Regions from separate parts of the Enterococcus sp. DIV0174 genome, predicted to be linked through region 1. Evidence: a T-box and tRNA genes for the amino acid it is inferred to sense, from the RefSeq annotation. Region 1 holds a T-box; the other holds one or more tRNA genes.
What was found. A T-box is a leader RNA that pairs with one kind of tRNA and senses whether it is charged. The one in region 1 lies ahead of thrS (threonine--tRNA ligase), so its partner is inferred to be a tRNA-Thr.
Positions count from the first base shown of each region.

Region 2: it encodes a tRNA-Thr, which carries the amino acid that the T-box ahead of thrS (threonine--tRNA ligase) is inferred to sense. The anticodon was not compared.

Region 1 is NZ_CP172881.1:1,733,214-1,740,577, reverse strand. Features, by position in the region: partial or broken gene IGJ93_RS08230 (alpha/beta hydrolase) at 1-856, shown strand, start outside; gene IGJ93_RS08225 (2-hydroxymuconate tautomerase) at 1,730-1,909, shown strand; T-box leader at 1,961-2,164, shown strand; gene thrS (threonine--tRNA ligase) at 2,230-4,170, shown strand; gene IGJ93_RS08215 (MurR/RpiR family transcriptional regulator) at 4,328-5,167, shown strand; gene IGJ93_RS08210 (peptidoglycan D,D-transpeptidase FtsI family protein) at 5,470-7,364, shown strand, end outside.
Region 2 is NZ_CP172881.1:2,247,100-2,254,463, forward strand. Features, by position in the region: gene IGJ93_RS10740 (LysR family transcriptional regulator) at 1-553, opposite strand, end outside; gene IGJ93_RS10745 (YeiH family protein) at 714-1,757, shown strand; gene IGJ93_RS10750 (methylated-DNA--[protein]-cysteine S-methyltransferase) at 1,848-2,312, opposite strand; gene IGJ93_RS10755 (glycosyltransferase family 2 protein) at 2,599-3,543, shown strand; gene IGJ93_RS10760 (hypothetical protein) at 3,666-3,902, opposite strand; tRNA gene IGJ93_RS10765 (tRNA-Thr) at 4,026-4,098, shown strand; gene IGJ93_RS10770 (DUF1905 domain-containing protein) at 4,367-4,648, shown strand; gene IGJ93_RS10775 (pectate lyase-like adhesive domain-containing protein) at 4,738-6,228, opposite strand; gene IGJ93_RS10780 (pectate lyase-like adhesive domain-containing protein) at 6,301-7,364, opposite strand, start outside.

The DNA of each region.
Region 1 (7,364 bases):
AGACATCACAACGCATAGCCTGCTAATTGAGGACACGGTACTTAAGGGGCATATCCCCGTAAGAGTGTATCGCAAGGAAAAACTTAAAGGGAAAGTATTACCCGTTTTAGTTTATTATCATGGTGGAGGCTTCTTTGGGGGCTCAATCCAAAATGTAGAGCAAATTTGTAGAACATTTGCTGATAGAGCAGATTTGGCAGTAGTCTCTGTTGGCTATCGCTTAAGTCCAGAGAATCCTTTTCCAGCTGGATTGATGGATTGTTATAAAGTGGTTGAAGTTTTGGCAACGGAAGGTCATTTATTCCATATTTCATCAGACAAAATTTTTGTTGCTGGTGATTCAGCAGGCGGGAATTTAGCAATCAGCGTAGCTATTTTAGATGCGTCAATTATGACCACTGGTTATGTAAAAAAAATAGTTTCTTACTATCCTGTTGTTGACCTGACATCAAAAGGAAAAGGTGAATTTTGGGATACGCGTGCGATCAAAACGCAAAGCTAAGAAGAAAAAGAACTGGTTACGGAGTATATTAATGGGTTCTCGTCTTTGGAGGCACAGGTTGAAGATTGGTATTGTGGGGCTTCAATCAATCGTTCAAATGAGTTGATTTCACCACTATTCGCTTCGGATAAGATCTTGTCCCAATTACCACCGTTAAAAATCATCGTCGGTGAATTTGATCCGTTAAGACAGCAAGTAGAATCATTTGCTGAAAAGTTGCTAGCTGCAAAGACAGAAGGTTCAATGACCGTATATCCAGGAGTCATTCATGCATTTATGGATAAAATCGGTATTTATGATGAAGCAGAAGAGGGGATTTTGGAAGGAATTACTTTTTTGAAAGGGGATAATTAGGATGAAATGGAATAGACGTTCTAAAATAAGGTTGTGGCGCAAACTGCTTAGCTCCGAACAGATAGCGAGAAACTGACAAAAATAACTTTTCATATTTTTGGACAGTTGTGAATGATGTGGAGAGGAGTTGCGTTGGGAACATCGCTTATTCGGCAAAAGGAGGTATGACAAGATTTTTGTCATACCTCCTTTATTTAACAAGAAACTAATGACAGCAAATAACAGGATGATTATCACAAGCAAAGCAGAACTGAGTATGACATAATGGGATAGCTAAGCTTGGAGTTTTTTGCTGAAAATGAAAAACAAAAGGTTTTGCAGGAGAACAATCCAGAACGAGTAGTATTAAGCTAGAACGGAACAAAATAAAAGGAATAAAAATAAATGAGAAAAACGATCTATTCGACGACATCTGAAAGAAATTCCAAGAAAAGGCTCTATGTAGTTCAACTCATTTTTGTTTTATTGATGCTAGTTTGCTTATGGATAGAGCACTATTTTCTTACATGCAATTTTGGTATGATATCCAGTCTGTTTTATTTTTTTCAAAAGACAAACAGGCGTTAAGGAAAAATACTCCTTAATTTTTATTTTTTTGTATGTGATTATTCCGAAAAGTGAAACGCAAAATAAATTTACTTTGACTGCTTTTTTATTTTAGAAAGTTTTTTTTCTGTTTCATAAAAATGTCTTGAAACAAGTAAAATTGATCCTTATTTTTGTGCTAATATAAAGTACGGAAGAACAAGGTTCATTAGTTGAAAAACGAGTACTTGAGTTCAAATGAAAACGTAGATGATTTATATGCTGTATGTCATCCATTTTTATTTTTGTCTTAAGAAAGAAAAACTATCGCGAAAGGGGGTGAAGAAAATGCCGTTTGTTCATGTCGAATTAGTCGAAGGCCGTAGCCCAGAACAATTAGAAAATATGATGAAAGATATCACTGAGGCTGTTCATAAAAATACGGACGCACCAAAAGAGCATATCCATGTCATTATCAATGAAATGAAAAAAGGTACTTATGGTGTAAATGGAGAATGGAAAAAATAAGTCTGATTTCATACTTGCTTTTTCTAAATATTAGTGGTTAAATAAACACATAATTGATTGACGAGAAAGACAACTGAATTTGAGAGTCTTCTATTAGAGAGGAAAAGCTAGGCTGAAACTTTTCCAGAAGAAAACCAAAGGATGACCACTTTCGAAACCTTTGTTGAAACAAAGGCGGTCGGACCGTTAACACGCTCGAGGAACACATCTTTTGTGTTCAAAATTAGGTGGAACCACGAAATTTTCGTCCTAGTATCTGTTTAGATACTAGGGCTTTTTTTGTCGAATCGAGTCAATCAAAATTCAAAGGAGGAATTTCTATGTTAAAAATTACTTTTCCAGATGGCGCAGTCAAAGAGTTTGAGGTTGGCATCACAACCTTAGCAATTGCTGAAAGCATCTCAAAAAGTTTAGCTAAAAAAGCACTAGCAGGTAAAGTGAATGGCCAATTAGTTGATTTGGATCGTCCAATTGAAGAAGATGCAACAATTGAAATTGTGACACCAGATCACGAAGACGCACTTGGATTAGTTCGTCATTCTGCCGCCCATTTGATGGCTCAAGCAATGCGTCGTTTATATCCTAGTATTCATTTTGGTGTAGGCCCAGCGATTGAATCTGGGTTTTACTATGATACTGACAATGGCGAAAATCCTGTTACAGCGGAAGATTTGCCAGCCATTGAAGCTGAAATGATGAAAATCGTTAAAGAAAACTTGCCAATTGAACGTCGTGTGTTATCAAAACAAGAAGCACTAGAAGTTTTTGCAAGCGATCCTTACAAAGTAGAATTAATTACTGAATTGCCAGAAAATGAAGTAATTACTGCTTACCAACAAGGTGAATTCATTGATTTATGCCGTGGCCCACACGTTCCGTCAACTGGACGCATCCAAGTATTCAAACTATTATCAGTGGCAGGTGCTTACTGGCGCGGAAATTCAGATAACCATATGATGCAACGTGTCTATGGAACAGCATTCTTCAACAAAAAAGAGTTGAAAGAATTTATTCGCTTACGTGAAGAAGCAAAAGAAAGAGATCACCGTAAACTAGGAAAAGAACTTGGTTTATTCATGGTTTCACCTGAAGTTGGTTCAGGATTACCATTCTGGTTACCAAAAGGTGCAACAATCCGACGCACAATTGAGCGTTATATTGTAGATAAAGAAGTTAGCTTAGGTTATCAACATGTATACACTCCAATTATGGGTGATGTTGAACTGTACAAAACATCTGGACACTGGGACCACTATCAAGAAGATATGTTTCCACCAATGGATATGGGCGATGGCGAAATGTTAGTATTGCGCCCAATGAATTGCCCTCACCACATGATGGTTTATAAAAACAATATCCATTCTTATCGTGAATTACCAATTCGTATTGCTGAATTAGGAATGATGCACCGCTATGAAAAATCTGGGGCACTTTCAGGTTTACAACGCGTACGTGAAATGACTTTGAATGATGGACACACTTTTGTACGACCAGATCAAATCAAAGACGAATTCAAACGCACACTTGAATTGATGGTTGCTGTCTATGCAGACTTTAACGTCACAGACTATCGTTTCCGTCTAAGCTATCGCGATCCAAACAATACAGAGAAATATTTTGATGACGATGCAATGTGGGAAAAAGCCCAAACAATGTTAAAAGCTGCAATGGATGAATTAGAACTTGACTATTTTGAAGCAGAAGGTGAAGCTGCATTCTACGGACCAAAATTAGACGTTCAAGTAAAAACAGCTTTAGGAACAGAAGAAACATTGTCAACGATTCAATTAGACTTCTTGTTACCAGAACGTTTTGACTTAACATATGTAGGCGAAGATGGCGAAAATACACATCGTCCAGTAGTTATTCACCGTGGAATCGTTTCAACGATGGAACGTTTTGTTGCTTATTTAACAGAAGTATACAAAGGTGCATTCCCAACTTGGTTAGCACCAATCCAAGCAACAATTATCCCTGTTTCTGTCGAAGCACATGGTGATTACGCTTATGAAATCAAAGAACGTCTTCAAATGAAGGGCTTGCGTGTGGAAGTTGATGATCGTAATGAAAAAATGGGTTACAAGATTCGTGCTTCACAAACACAAAAAATTCCTTATCAATTAGTTGTTGGGGACAAAGAAATGGATGATGCAACTGTCAACGTTCGTCGTTATGGAAGTAAAGAAACTTCTGTTGAAGACTTAAATATTTTTGTTGATGCAATGGTTGCTGAAGTGAAAAACTACAGTCGTGAAGGCTAAACGATTTTTTTGCCAAGGTTAGGATGCGTAAGTGTCCTAGCCTTTTTTTTATTTTGGATTTTTCGAACAAATTAACCAATTTTTTCTTGGTGGAATCAAATGAAAAAATTTTTCGTATGTTATACTAAAGTGACTCTAATTAAATGGATGGTGACTTATGAGCGTAATTAGTCGTATCGAAAGTATGATGGAAGAATATTCTTCTGCGGAAAGAAAACTTGCCAATTATATTATCAATCATGTAGAAAAAATTCCGACAATGACTGCGAATGATTTAGCCGAAGCAGCTGGGTCAAGTGCACCGACAGTTGTTCGTTTTTCCAAAAAAATTGGCTTTCAAAGTCTAACGGATTTCAAAATTACCGTTTCAACGGAATTACAAACGGGATTAGTTGAAGGGTTTAGTGATATTGAACCAAATGAATCGTTTTATTCAATCAAAAATAAACTTGGAAATAATGCACAAGTGGCAATCAAAGAAACCGTTGATATTTTGGAGGAAGAAACCATCCGGACTGTTGTTCAAAGTTTAGAAGAAGCAGAAACGGTTTTCCTTTATGGTGTGGGCGCCTCGTCTTTAGTTGTTGAAGATATTTTGCAAAAGTGGTCGCGAGTGGGCAAACCGATTATTTTTGAAAAAGATATCCATGTGCTACTGCCTCAATTAGTCAGCAACGAACAAAAAAAAGTTCTTTGGCTCGTTTCGAATTCGGGAAAGAGTGCAGATGTCGTTGCTTTAGGAGAGTTAGCAAAATCATTGAATATCGAAGTAATCGTGTTAACTCAATTTGGAAACAATCCATTAAGTAAATTAGCAGATGTAACTGTACAAACTTCTCGCCCTAAAGAAATCACGAATCGAAGTGCGGCCACAAACTCACTATTGGCACAATTTGCGACAGTTGATATCATTTTTTATTTCTATATGGCAAAAAATGAGTACTTAAGCGAGAAAGTGGCTCAAACACGTGAAGCAATTCAGCAATATTTTAAATAATGAGCGTAAAAAAGCTGGATTTGATTCGTGAAAAAGAAAACTTGTGTGGAGAAAGTTTTCCACAAGGTTAAGTTTTTTGTAGATGTTTCACAGAAATGGGAAACGTTGTTTTCAAAAAAACACTTAAAATTATGAGTTTTCAGTCAAGCTTCCTTGACTGTGTTCCACCTAGTGTGAAACAAAAAAACTCTGGTATCTTGAATTTCGTTAAAGAATTTCATCATCTGATGATTTTTTCTTTGTTATTCATACTTTTTTGGGTATAATTTTTCGTGAATGTAAGTATGCGGGAAGGATAGGAAATAATGAAAGATTTTATGAAAAAAATAAAGAATAATTCTTGGTTTGACAAGTTAAAAAAGGGAACACAAGAACCGAGGAATAAACCCTATCGGCGTTCCCACGTTCCTTTTCGTTTAAATGTTCTCTTCTTTATTATATTTACGTTATTCGTAGCATTGATTGCTAGGTTAGGTTATTTACAAATCGTTGATGGTGAGACGATGGAAGCCAAAGTTAAATCATCTTCAACAATTACCGTTCAAGAAAGTTCACCTCGTGGGATGATTTACGATGCAACTGGAAAAGCTTTAGTAAAAAATCAAGCAAATCAGGCAATCACTTTTACAAGAGGCTCACAGATGACATCAACGGACCTATTGAAATTAACAAAAAAATTGAACGAACTAATTGATGTGCCAGCTGATGACTCATTAACAGCTCGTGATAAAAAGGATTTTTGGTTAGCAGATGCGGATCATTTAGCGGAAGCAACAAAACGTCTTTCTTCTACTGAAAAACAACTAGATAATAGCCAACAATACGCAGCAACAGTGGAGAAAGTAACGGACGAAGAAATCAACTTCGATGAAGAACAATTAAAGATGGCAACCATTTTCAAACGAATGAACAGCGCGTATGAATTAAATACGGTTTATATCAAAAATTCTGGTGTAACAGATCGTGAATTAGCAGTTGTTGCTGAAAATGCTTCAGAGTTACCAGGGGTTTCAACTGGTGTTGATTGGACCCGTGAGTATTTAGCTGCCGATTCGATGAAAAGTATTCTAGGTAGTGTAACAACCGAAAAACAAGGATTGCCTGCCGATGATATTGATGCTTATTTAGCAAAAGGATACTCACGAAATGATCGTGTTGGTCAAAGTTATTTGGAAAAACAATATGAAGATGTGCTACAAGGAACAAAAACACAATATGAAGTGAAATTAGATAACGAAGGAAATGTTTCAAGTCAAAAAGAAATTTTTGCTGGCGAAAAAGGTTCAAATTTAAAATTATCGATTGATGCAGAATTTCAAAATAAAGTGGATGAAATTTTAAAACGGAACTTCCAAGCTTTAGTTGATAGCGGCAAAGCCAAATATTCACCAGGTGCATACGCAGTTGCGATGAATCCACAAACTGGGGAAGTATTAGCATTAGCTGGTTTTAGCCATGAAGAAAGTTCAGGAGAAATCACGGAGAATGCTCTTGGAACAATCACCAACGCATTCACGCCAGGGTCAGTGGTCAAAGCTGGTACTTTGGCAGCTGGTTGGAAAACTGGTGTTATTAGTGGAAACCAGGTCTTGATTGACGAACCCATTCAATTACAAGGTTCTGCTGAAAAAAGTTCTGTCTTTAACAGAAGTGGTCAAATAGCACTAAATGCAGTGAAAGCACTCGAATTATCTTCGAATACGTATATGATCAAAGTAGCATTAAAAATGTTAGGATTAGAATATACACCTAACATGGGACTTCCTGGCCTTGATGAAGAAACAAAAGCTTACGATGAACTACGAAACTCTTTTAAAGAATTTGGGTTGGGAACGACTACAGGAATTGATTTACCTAATGAATCAGCTGGAATTTCTCGTTCAGTTGACTTTATGAAGAAATTTAACGCGGACAATGACGGTGAATGGTATACATCTGGTAACTTTACCGACTTAGCATTTGGTCAGTTTGATACGTATACACCAATTCAATTGGCTCAATACGCTTCAACTGTTGCCAATGGAGGAAAGAGAATTCAACCACATATCGTTTCTGGAATTTATGGAAATGATGAAAATGGTAACTTAGGTGAACAAAAGAAAAAAATCGAAACAACTGTTCAAAATGAAGTAAATATTTCGCCTGAAAATATGGCTATTCTTCGAGAAGGATTCTATCAAGTAGTCCATGGAACAGA
Region 2 (7,364 bases), 510 kb from region 1:
GTATACCAGAATCTTCTTCACGAATTAACCAATGCGCTGCTTCAGCATCACCAGCCAAAACCAATTGGTCTTCTAAGATGATTTCTTTACGAATATCATTTGTTGCTAACGGCTTCTCCAACAAACCAATGTCCGCGTGCCCAGCTTGAACAGCCAAAGCAACCTCGTTTGAATTCATCATGTTAATACTGAAATCAATTAACGGAAAAGTTTCAACTAAAGATTTCATTACTTTGGGTAACAAATAAATTGCGGTCGTATGAGAACAAGCAATGACACAATTTTCTTTAAAGTTATCTTTTTTGGCAGCTTGGGCAACCGAAGTAAATAATTCATTCATGACTGCTAAAAATTTAGGATATAAAAAATCAGCTTCTTTAGTTGCTGTAATTTTCTGCTTGCCATTTCTCAAAAACAATTGAATCTCTAAACGATCTTCTAACTTTTTGATTTGTGAAGATACTGTCGGCTGTGAGATGAACAATCGCTCTGCCGCAATACTAAAATTCTGTGTTTCATAAACAACTAAAAATGTCTGAATCCATTCAAACATTACGTTCACTTCTTTCTATTTCTTTTTTACTATTGTAACTTGTTAGCCTTAACATTACAAAACATAATCATAAATATAGTAATTATCAATTTTACAAATAGTTATTTTCTCTCTATAATACAGCTATCAGTTAAAATATTACTAGGAAGGATTCTGATTCATGAATAATTTATCAATACACCAAAATAAAACAGCGATGGCTCGCTTCAAACAGATTGCACCTGGTCTAGGATTGTCAATCATTGTCGCAGCCATTAGTCGTGTTTTAGCTATTTTTTTACCTACATTAGGAGGGGCAACAATTGCTATCTTATTAGGGATTCTTTTAGGAAACACGTTGTTCAAACAGCCAGTATTAGCTACTGGGACAAAGTTTGCAGAAAGTTTCTTGCTTGAATGTTCTGTTTTCTTATTAGGCGCAACAGTAACTGTTCAAACGATTGCGCAAATTGGCGTCAAAGGAATCTTTTTTATTCTTTTACAAATGACAGGGACAATCTTGGCAGCATACTTTATCGGGAAAAAATTATTATTTTCTGATACTGCTTCATTGATGATGGCAGGTGGTAACGCAGTCTGTGGTTCGTCTGCCATCGCAGCGATTGGGCCAAGCATTCGCGCTGACGAAGAAGAAAAAGGACAAATCATTACGTTAGTTAACTTATTAGGAACCGTAATGATGTTGACTTTACCATTTTTAGGTCTTCAGCTTTTCGGTGCTAATCTCATCGAAAAAAGTGCACTTTTAGGTGGAACACTTCAATCTGTCGGTCAAGTTGTTGCCGGAGCTAGCTTTTTAGATGCTTCTGTTGTTCAATTTTCAATGCTCTTCAAAATCTTACGTATTGTATTACTCGTAGTTGTAGTATATATTTTTGAAAAAGTAATGGTTCGTAAACACCCCGAAAACTTTGTTCAAAATCTTCAAGATGTGAATAAAAGAAAATTACCACTACCATGGTATGTCTTAGGGTTTCTAGCATTTTGCCTAGTCAATAGCGTGTTCACGCTACCGACTGTGATTGATCACACTGCACATTTTATCAGCACTTGGTTTGAAATCACTGCGCTAGCTGCCATTGGTCTTCGTTTAGACTTTGTCAAATTTATGAAAGAAGGTCCACGATTTTTATCTTATGGTCTTGCCGTAGGTCTTTGTCAAACGATTTTAGCGGTAGGTTTGATTTGGCTCATTCGCCTATAAAAATCCTCGCTTACAATAAAACAGGAGAAAAAGTATGTCAGAATCTTTCTGACATACTTTTTTTGTGCCTCTAACTTTTTCTATTCATCTTTATTCTGAAAGAATTTTTTCTAATAAAAGCAATTTACGTTTCTTGGCTAACCCTTCTTCTCCATTGCCCATGTAGCCCGTTAACTGACCATTATGGCCGATTACTCGATGGCAAGGGACAATAATTGGCAGAGGATTTACTCGATTCGCTTGCCCAATTGCGCGCACTGCTTTCGGGTTGTCAATTGCCTGAGCAACTTCTTTGTAACTACGAGTTTCGCCATAAGGAATATTGATTAATGCTTGCCAAACATCTTGCTGAAATGCCGTACCTGTTTTAATCGATAATGGAACTGTAAACGCTTCTCGCTTTTCAGCAAAATATTCTGTAAATTGTTCTTTGGTCAAGTTCAAAATTTCCTGATTAGCATTTTCGCTCTCTTCAATCAAAGTAAAGCTAACTTTTGTTACTCCTTTTTCGTCTGCGTCAAACCAAAGATCCCCAGCAATTGTGTTCATCTTCATGATTTTCTTTGTGCCTACTCAACAGATGTGTGGTAGACTTTCCTCCTTAGAATTGTATGTAAAAAATAATCTTTAAAACTATTTCAAAAGTTTGCTTCATCATCTACTATCTCAGGTAAAATTGCAACTGGAAGGAGCTTTCTTCCTGTTTTTTAGCAATTTCTTTAAAGAAAAATTTTTTTAATTTTGAATGAAATGCTACACTAGACATATCACTAAAAAGCATAATACTCAACTTATCAACTAACCAAGTACTAGTTGTTGAGCAACAGAAAGGAACAAACGAATGAAAGTCTCTATCGTCGTACCCTGCTTTAATGAAGAAGCAGCAATTCCACTCTTTTTCCAAGAAGTTGAAAAATATCGTGGAACTTATACTTTTGAATACTTGTTTATTGATGACGGGTCCAAAGATCAGACCTTACCTGTCATCAAAGAATTAGCTAATGCCTATGATTCCGTGCGGTTCGTCTCATTTTCCAGAAATTTTGGAAAAGAAGCTGCATTATATGCTGGCTTGCAAGCTGCAACAGGTGATTTAGTCACCGTCATGGATGTTGATTTGCAAGACCCGCCTGAATTGTTACCAAAAATGATTGAGCGTATCTTGACCTCTGATGTTGATTGCATCGGAACAAGACGATCTACTCGGGAAGGCGAACCAGTAATCCGTAGTTTTTTTGCCAAAAAATTCTATCAATTGATTAACCGAATCAGTGATACTGAAATGGTGGATGGCGCCCGCGATTTTCGTTTGATGACGCGTCAAATGGTCAATGCTGTTTTAGAATTAACAGAATACAATCGTTTTTCTAAAGGTTTATTCAGCTGGGTTGGTTTTAAAACAGAATATATTTCTTATGAAAATCGTGAACGTGTAGCTGGAGAAACTTCATGGTCTTTTTGGAAGCTGTTAAGTTATTCGATTGATGGCATCATCAACTTTTCTGATGCACCGCTTACCTTAGCTGCATTAATTGGCGCACTTTCTTGTATCGGTTCAGGGATTGCAATTTTATTTATCATTGTTCGCGCTCTTTTATTCGGCGATCCCACATCTGGTTGGCCTTCTATGGTTTCAATTACCTTATTCATCGGTGGAATCCAGTTGTTGTGCCTTGGTATTATTGGCAAATATATTGGGAAAATTTTCCATGAAACCAAGCGTCGTCCTATTTATATCATTCGTGAAACAGAGAAAATGAAACCTCATCAAATTGATTCTCACTAAAACATACGTCAATCAATACAAATTTTTTTAACGAGGCTGGGATAAAAATAAATCCTAGTCTCTTTTTTATTTTATAAAAAGACATAGAAAAAACCATCTCACTGGTACGAGATGGTTCATGACTAAATTTTTTGTAATTGTTTGTAATTAATAATAACTACGCCTTTGCTTTGGGTCATCAGGTTGGCATTTTCAGCAGTTTCATCAATTTCAACCACTGCAGAATTCTTAAGCTGCTTTGAAATCGTGCCAGTTTGTGGTTTTCCATGTACTGTAAAAGTGACGTGAGTGTCAATTGTAAATTTTTCACCCAATTCTGACGGGACGACATGTGTATCAAATTTTCCAAAAGTTGCCATTTCATAAAACCTGCCTTTCATTACAATTATAGCACATTTTATGAAAAAAATCATGAAATTGATAAAATCTACGAATATCTCTTTACATTCATTAAGATTGGGTTTATAATTTCTTTGGCATTTGCCAGCTTAGCTCAGTCGGTAGAGCAACGCACTCGTAACGCGTAGGTCACAGGTTCGATTCCTGCAGCTGGCATAAAAAGGTTGTGAAAGAAGTGACCTGCTCCAACAAATAAGAATAAATTTTCGGAAATTGCTTCCCAAATTTTTGTAAAATTTAGGCTTATTTGGAAGGAGTTACTTCTTGAACACCGTGAATGAAGTTGTGGCACAAAGTACTTGGCCGCAACTAAACAAATGCAAGAGTCTTGGGCATTCACTTGTCTTAGGCTCTTTTTTATAGCAAAAATCACTTATTTATTTTATATTGAAAAATACCTCACAGCAAAAGGAAGTTTACTATGATGAAAAGTTATCAGTTTGAATCAAAAATTTATTGTTCTGAAGCTGGCAAAGGTGGGGCCTACGTTATCTTTCCTTACGACCTCCGAAAAGAATTTCATCAAGGGCGTATAAAAGTCCATGCTACTTTTGATGGTGAAGATTATCAAGGAAGTATTGTAAACATGGGAGTGAAGAATGAAGACGGCAGCATTTGCTATATTCTCGGTATAAAAAAAGAAATTCGAAAGAAAATTAAAAAGAAAATTGGTGATACTGTACTCGTTACCGTTCACCCCATTTAAATCGTTAACAATAGCCTATCGCATAAAAAAATGGACTCTCTTGACAGTGAGAGCCCAGTTTTTATTTAGTACTTTTTCTCAACGTTTTTTTATTTAACGTTAACAGTTATATTTAGGCTGACCTTATCATTATATTCTTGATGAACTTCAATAATAGTGCCCGTTAGCTGTGCAGGAATGTCCATTACCCATTGTTCATCTTCGTCAACAGTTGTCCTTCCAATTTCAACATTGTTTACTTTTGCAATAACTGTTGCTCCTTTGAAACCTGTTCCTTGTAACTTGTCATCAACAGATGTTACTTCGCTTTGAATAGTAGGTGGCAATAAAAGCCACGGTGTATCATCATTAACGAATGAACCGCCAATTATTTTTCCTACTTGATTCGCCATAAAACCAGCCGAAAAATCTTCGTTTGAAGAGGAAATCATTTCCTGAACAGCAGTACTGCCAATTCCAGTAAGTGAAAATTCTGCTTCAACTGGTTCAGCATAAATTTGATCTGGTGTTTGAAGAAGCGCCCGACCACGCACCCAAGTTTTTACACCTTCCTTAGAATTCAGTTGGATAGTTGCTTTTCCACCAATATTGCTCCCAAAAATAGTTCCTAATTTTTGACTATTATTATTTACAATTTTAAAGTTAGCTCCTTCTTCAAAAATAATTTTTCCATTACTCATAATTGTTCCCTGTGCTTTTGTACCAATCGCTTCAAAAGTAGCGCCATTTTTTACTGTAATATCGGTGTTTTTTCCAACAATTCCTGTACTGCCACTTATTTTTGAGGTACTTCCAGATGCAAAATATGCAGAACTATTATTATCAACACTAATGGCAGAACCACCAAATCCATGAACTTCTAACGCTCCTTCATTAGTCAATGTCAGATTTGAATTGTTGTGTATTCCGTGAAGTGTACCTTGAACGTTTAAAGAAGCATTTTCCCCAATCGTAACATTTGGATTCGTACCGATCATATCAATTCCATTTGTTGCGGGATTAGGATAGCCCACTCTTGCACGCATATCTGCAATTGCATTCGGTAAAATTGTTAGTTTATTTCCTTGAAATGCCTCTTCTAAATTGGAAACACATTTAAAGTTTCCTGCAACTTGTAATTCACCAGAAGGCAAGTAAGTAAATTGATGCCCATTTTCAAAATCAACATTCTCAACATTCAATACAACGTTAGGTTGATCGCTCCAAAATACCCCATAGTTATCGGTATTTTCAATTTTTATATCTTTTAATGCTATCTGGGCATCTTCAACAGTGACCTTTATTTGAAATAGATTGGCATTGATTTTATGGTTATTGCCATAAATCGTTTTATTTTTAGCATTAGCTAAAATCGTTTCTTTTAAGTCCAGATCATTTTGCAAACTAATTTCTGTAATCGAACTGTCAATCAGAGCAGCCTTTAACTGTTCAGGAGTAGACACTTCTGCTAATCCTTTATACACTTCAATTTCATTTTGTCTCTCAGCATTCGAAATTGTTTGTGCTAAGCCAACACTTCCGTTCATCATCACTGCGCAAGTGAATAATGTCACGGAAAAATAAATTGCTTTTTTTATCATTATTCTTTCCTCCAAGAAATAGTTGATTTGCTAAGTATTTTGTTAACTCTGCAAGTTATTGTACGTTATCATTTATTTTACGACTAAATAGCCAATGCCATCTTTATCTAATGGCGCAATGGTGTGACTACCAACGGTTGTTTCTGGAATTTCAGTAAAGATGTGCGCATAGTTATCACGGACAGCACTTGCGACATTTAAGTCTTGTGTTTCTTTAAAGTCGCCTACTTCAAGTGTGATACTTAATTTATATTCTCCTGGTTCTAGCCCAGCTAGCACTGTATCTTCAACAATTGCTTGATAGCCATTGAAAACGCCAGTGTTGTACCAATCATGGTTTGCACAAGCAAACGTTCCGACCTCTGTTCCATCCGTTGCTGTTAGATGAAGCGTTTTCTTCACAGCATCTTTATTTGTTAAGTCTAAGCTTCCGTTATCAATTGAACCTTCTAAAATCAGACCATATCCTTGCCAGTAACCTAATTTAAAAAAGTTAACTGTTTGATCCAAATGACTAACGACTTGTGAAACAAACTCACTTTCGTTTCCGTCAACAACTTGATTCACATCAATTTTTGTTCCTTCTGCTTGTGGCTCAATCGAGATTGTCCAGCGACCATCTGCCCCTACTACTCCAGTTCCAAGCAGCACGCCGTCTACGTAAGCATTAATTGTTGCTCCTGGTGTACCAAGACCAGTTAACTGCTTATCTTTGTCATTCACAACGTTAAAAACAGGTGCATCAATTTTTTCTCCGACGTAAGTTCCACCTTGAATTTTACTTGTTTGTCCTGTGACATATGTACTCGAAAAATCTGCATTACTTGATTGCATGTTCGTTTGTTTCACACTCGATAGATAGCCTGACAACGTAAAAGTAGCTGTTGTTTTCTGGTACACTTTATCTGGCTGGCTTGCTTCACTATTTCCCAAATTCCAAGTATTGATTCCTCTGGTTGAAGCAATGCTGACATCTGTTGGAGTCGTGTAAGAACCCATGACAACTCCATTTTTATTATGATTTGTAATTGAGAAATTTGCGCCATCTTCAAACACAATCTTTTCACCTGCGATCAAAGTTCCTTGTGTCCCTTTACTTTCTGCAACAAAATCTGCACCTGTTCGTACAAATATAC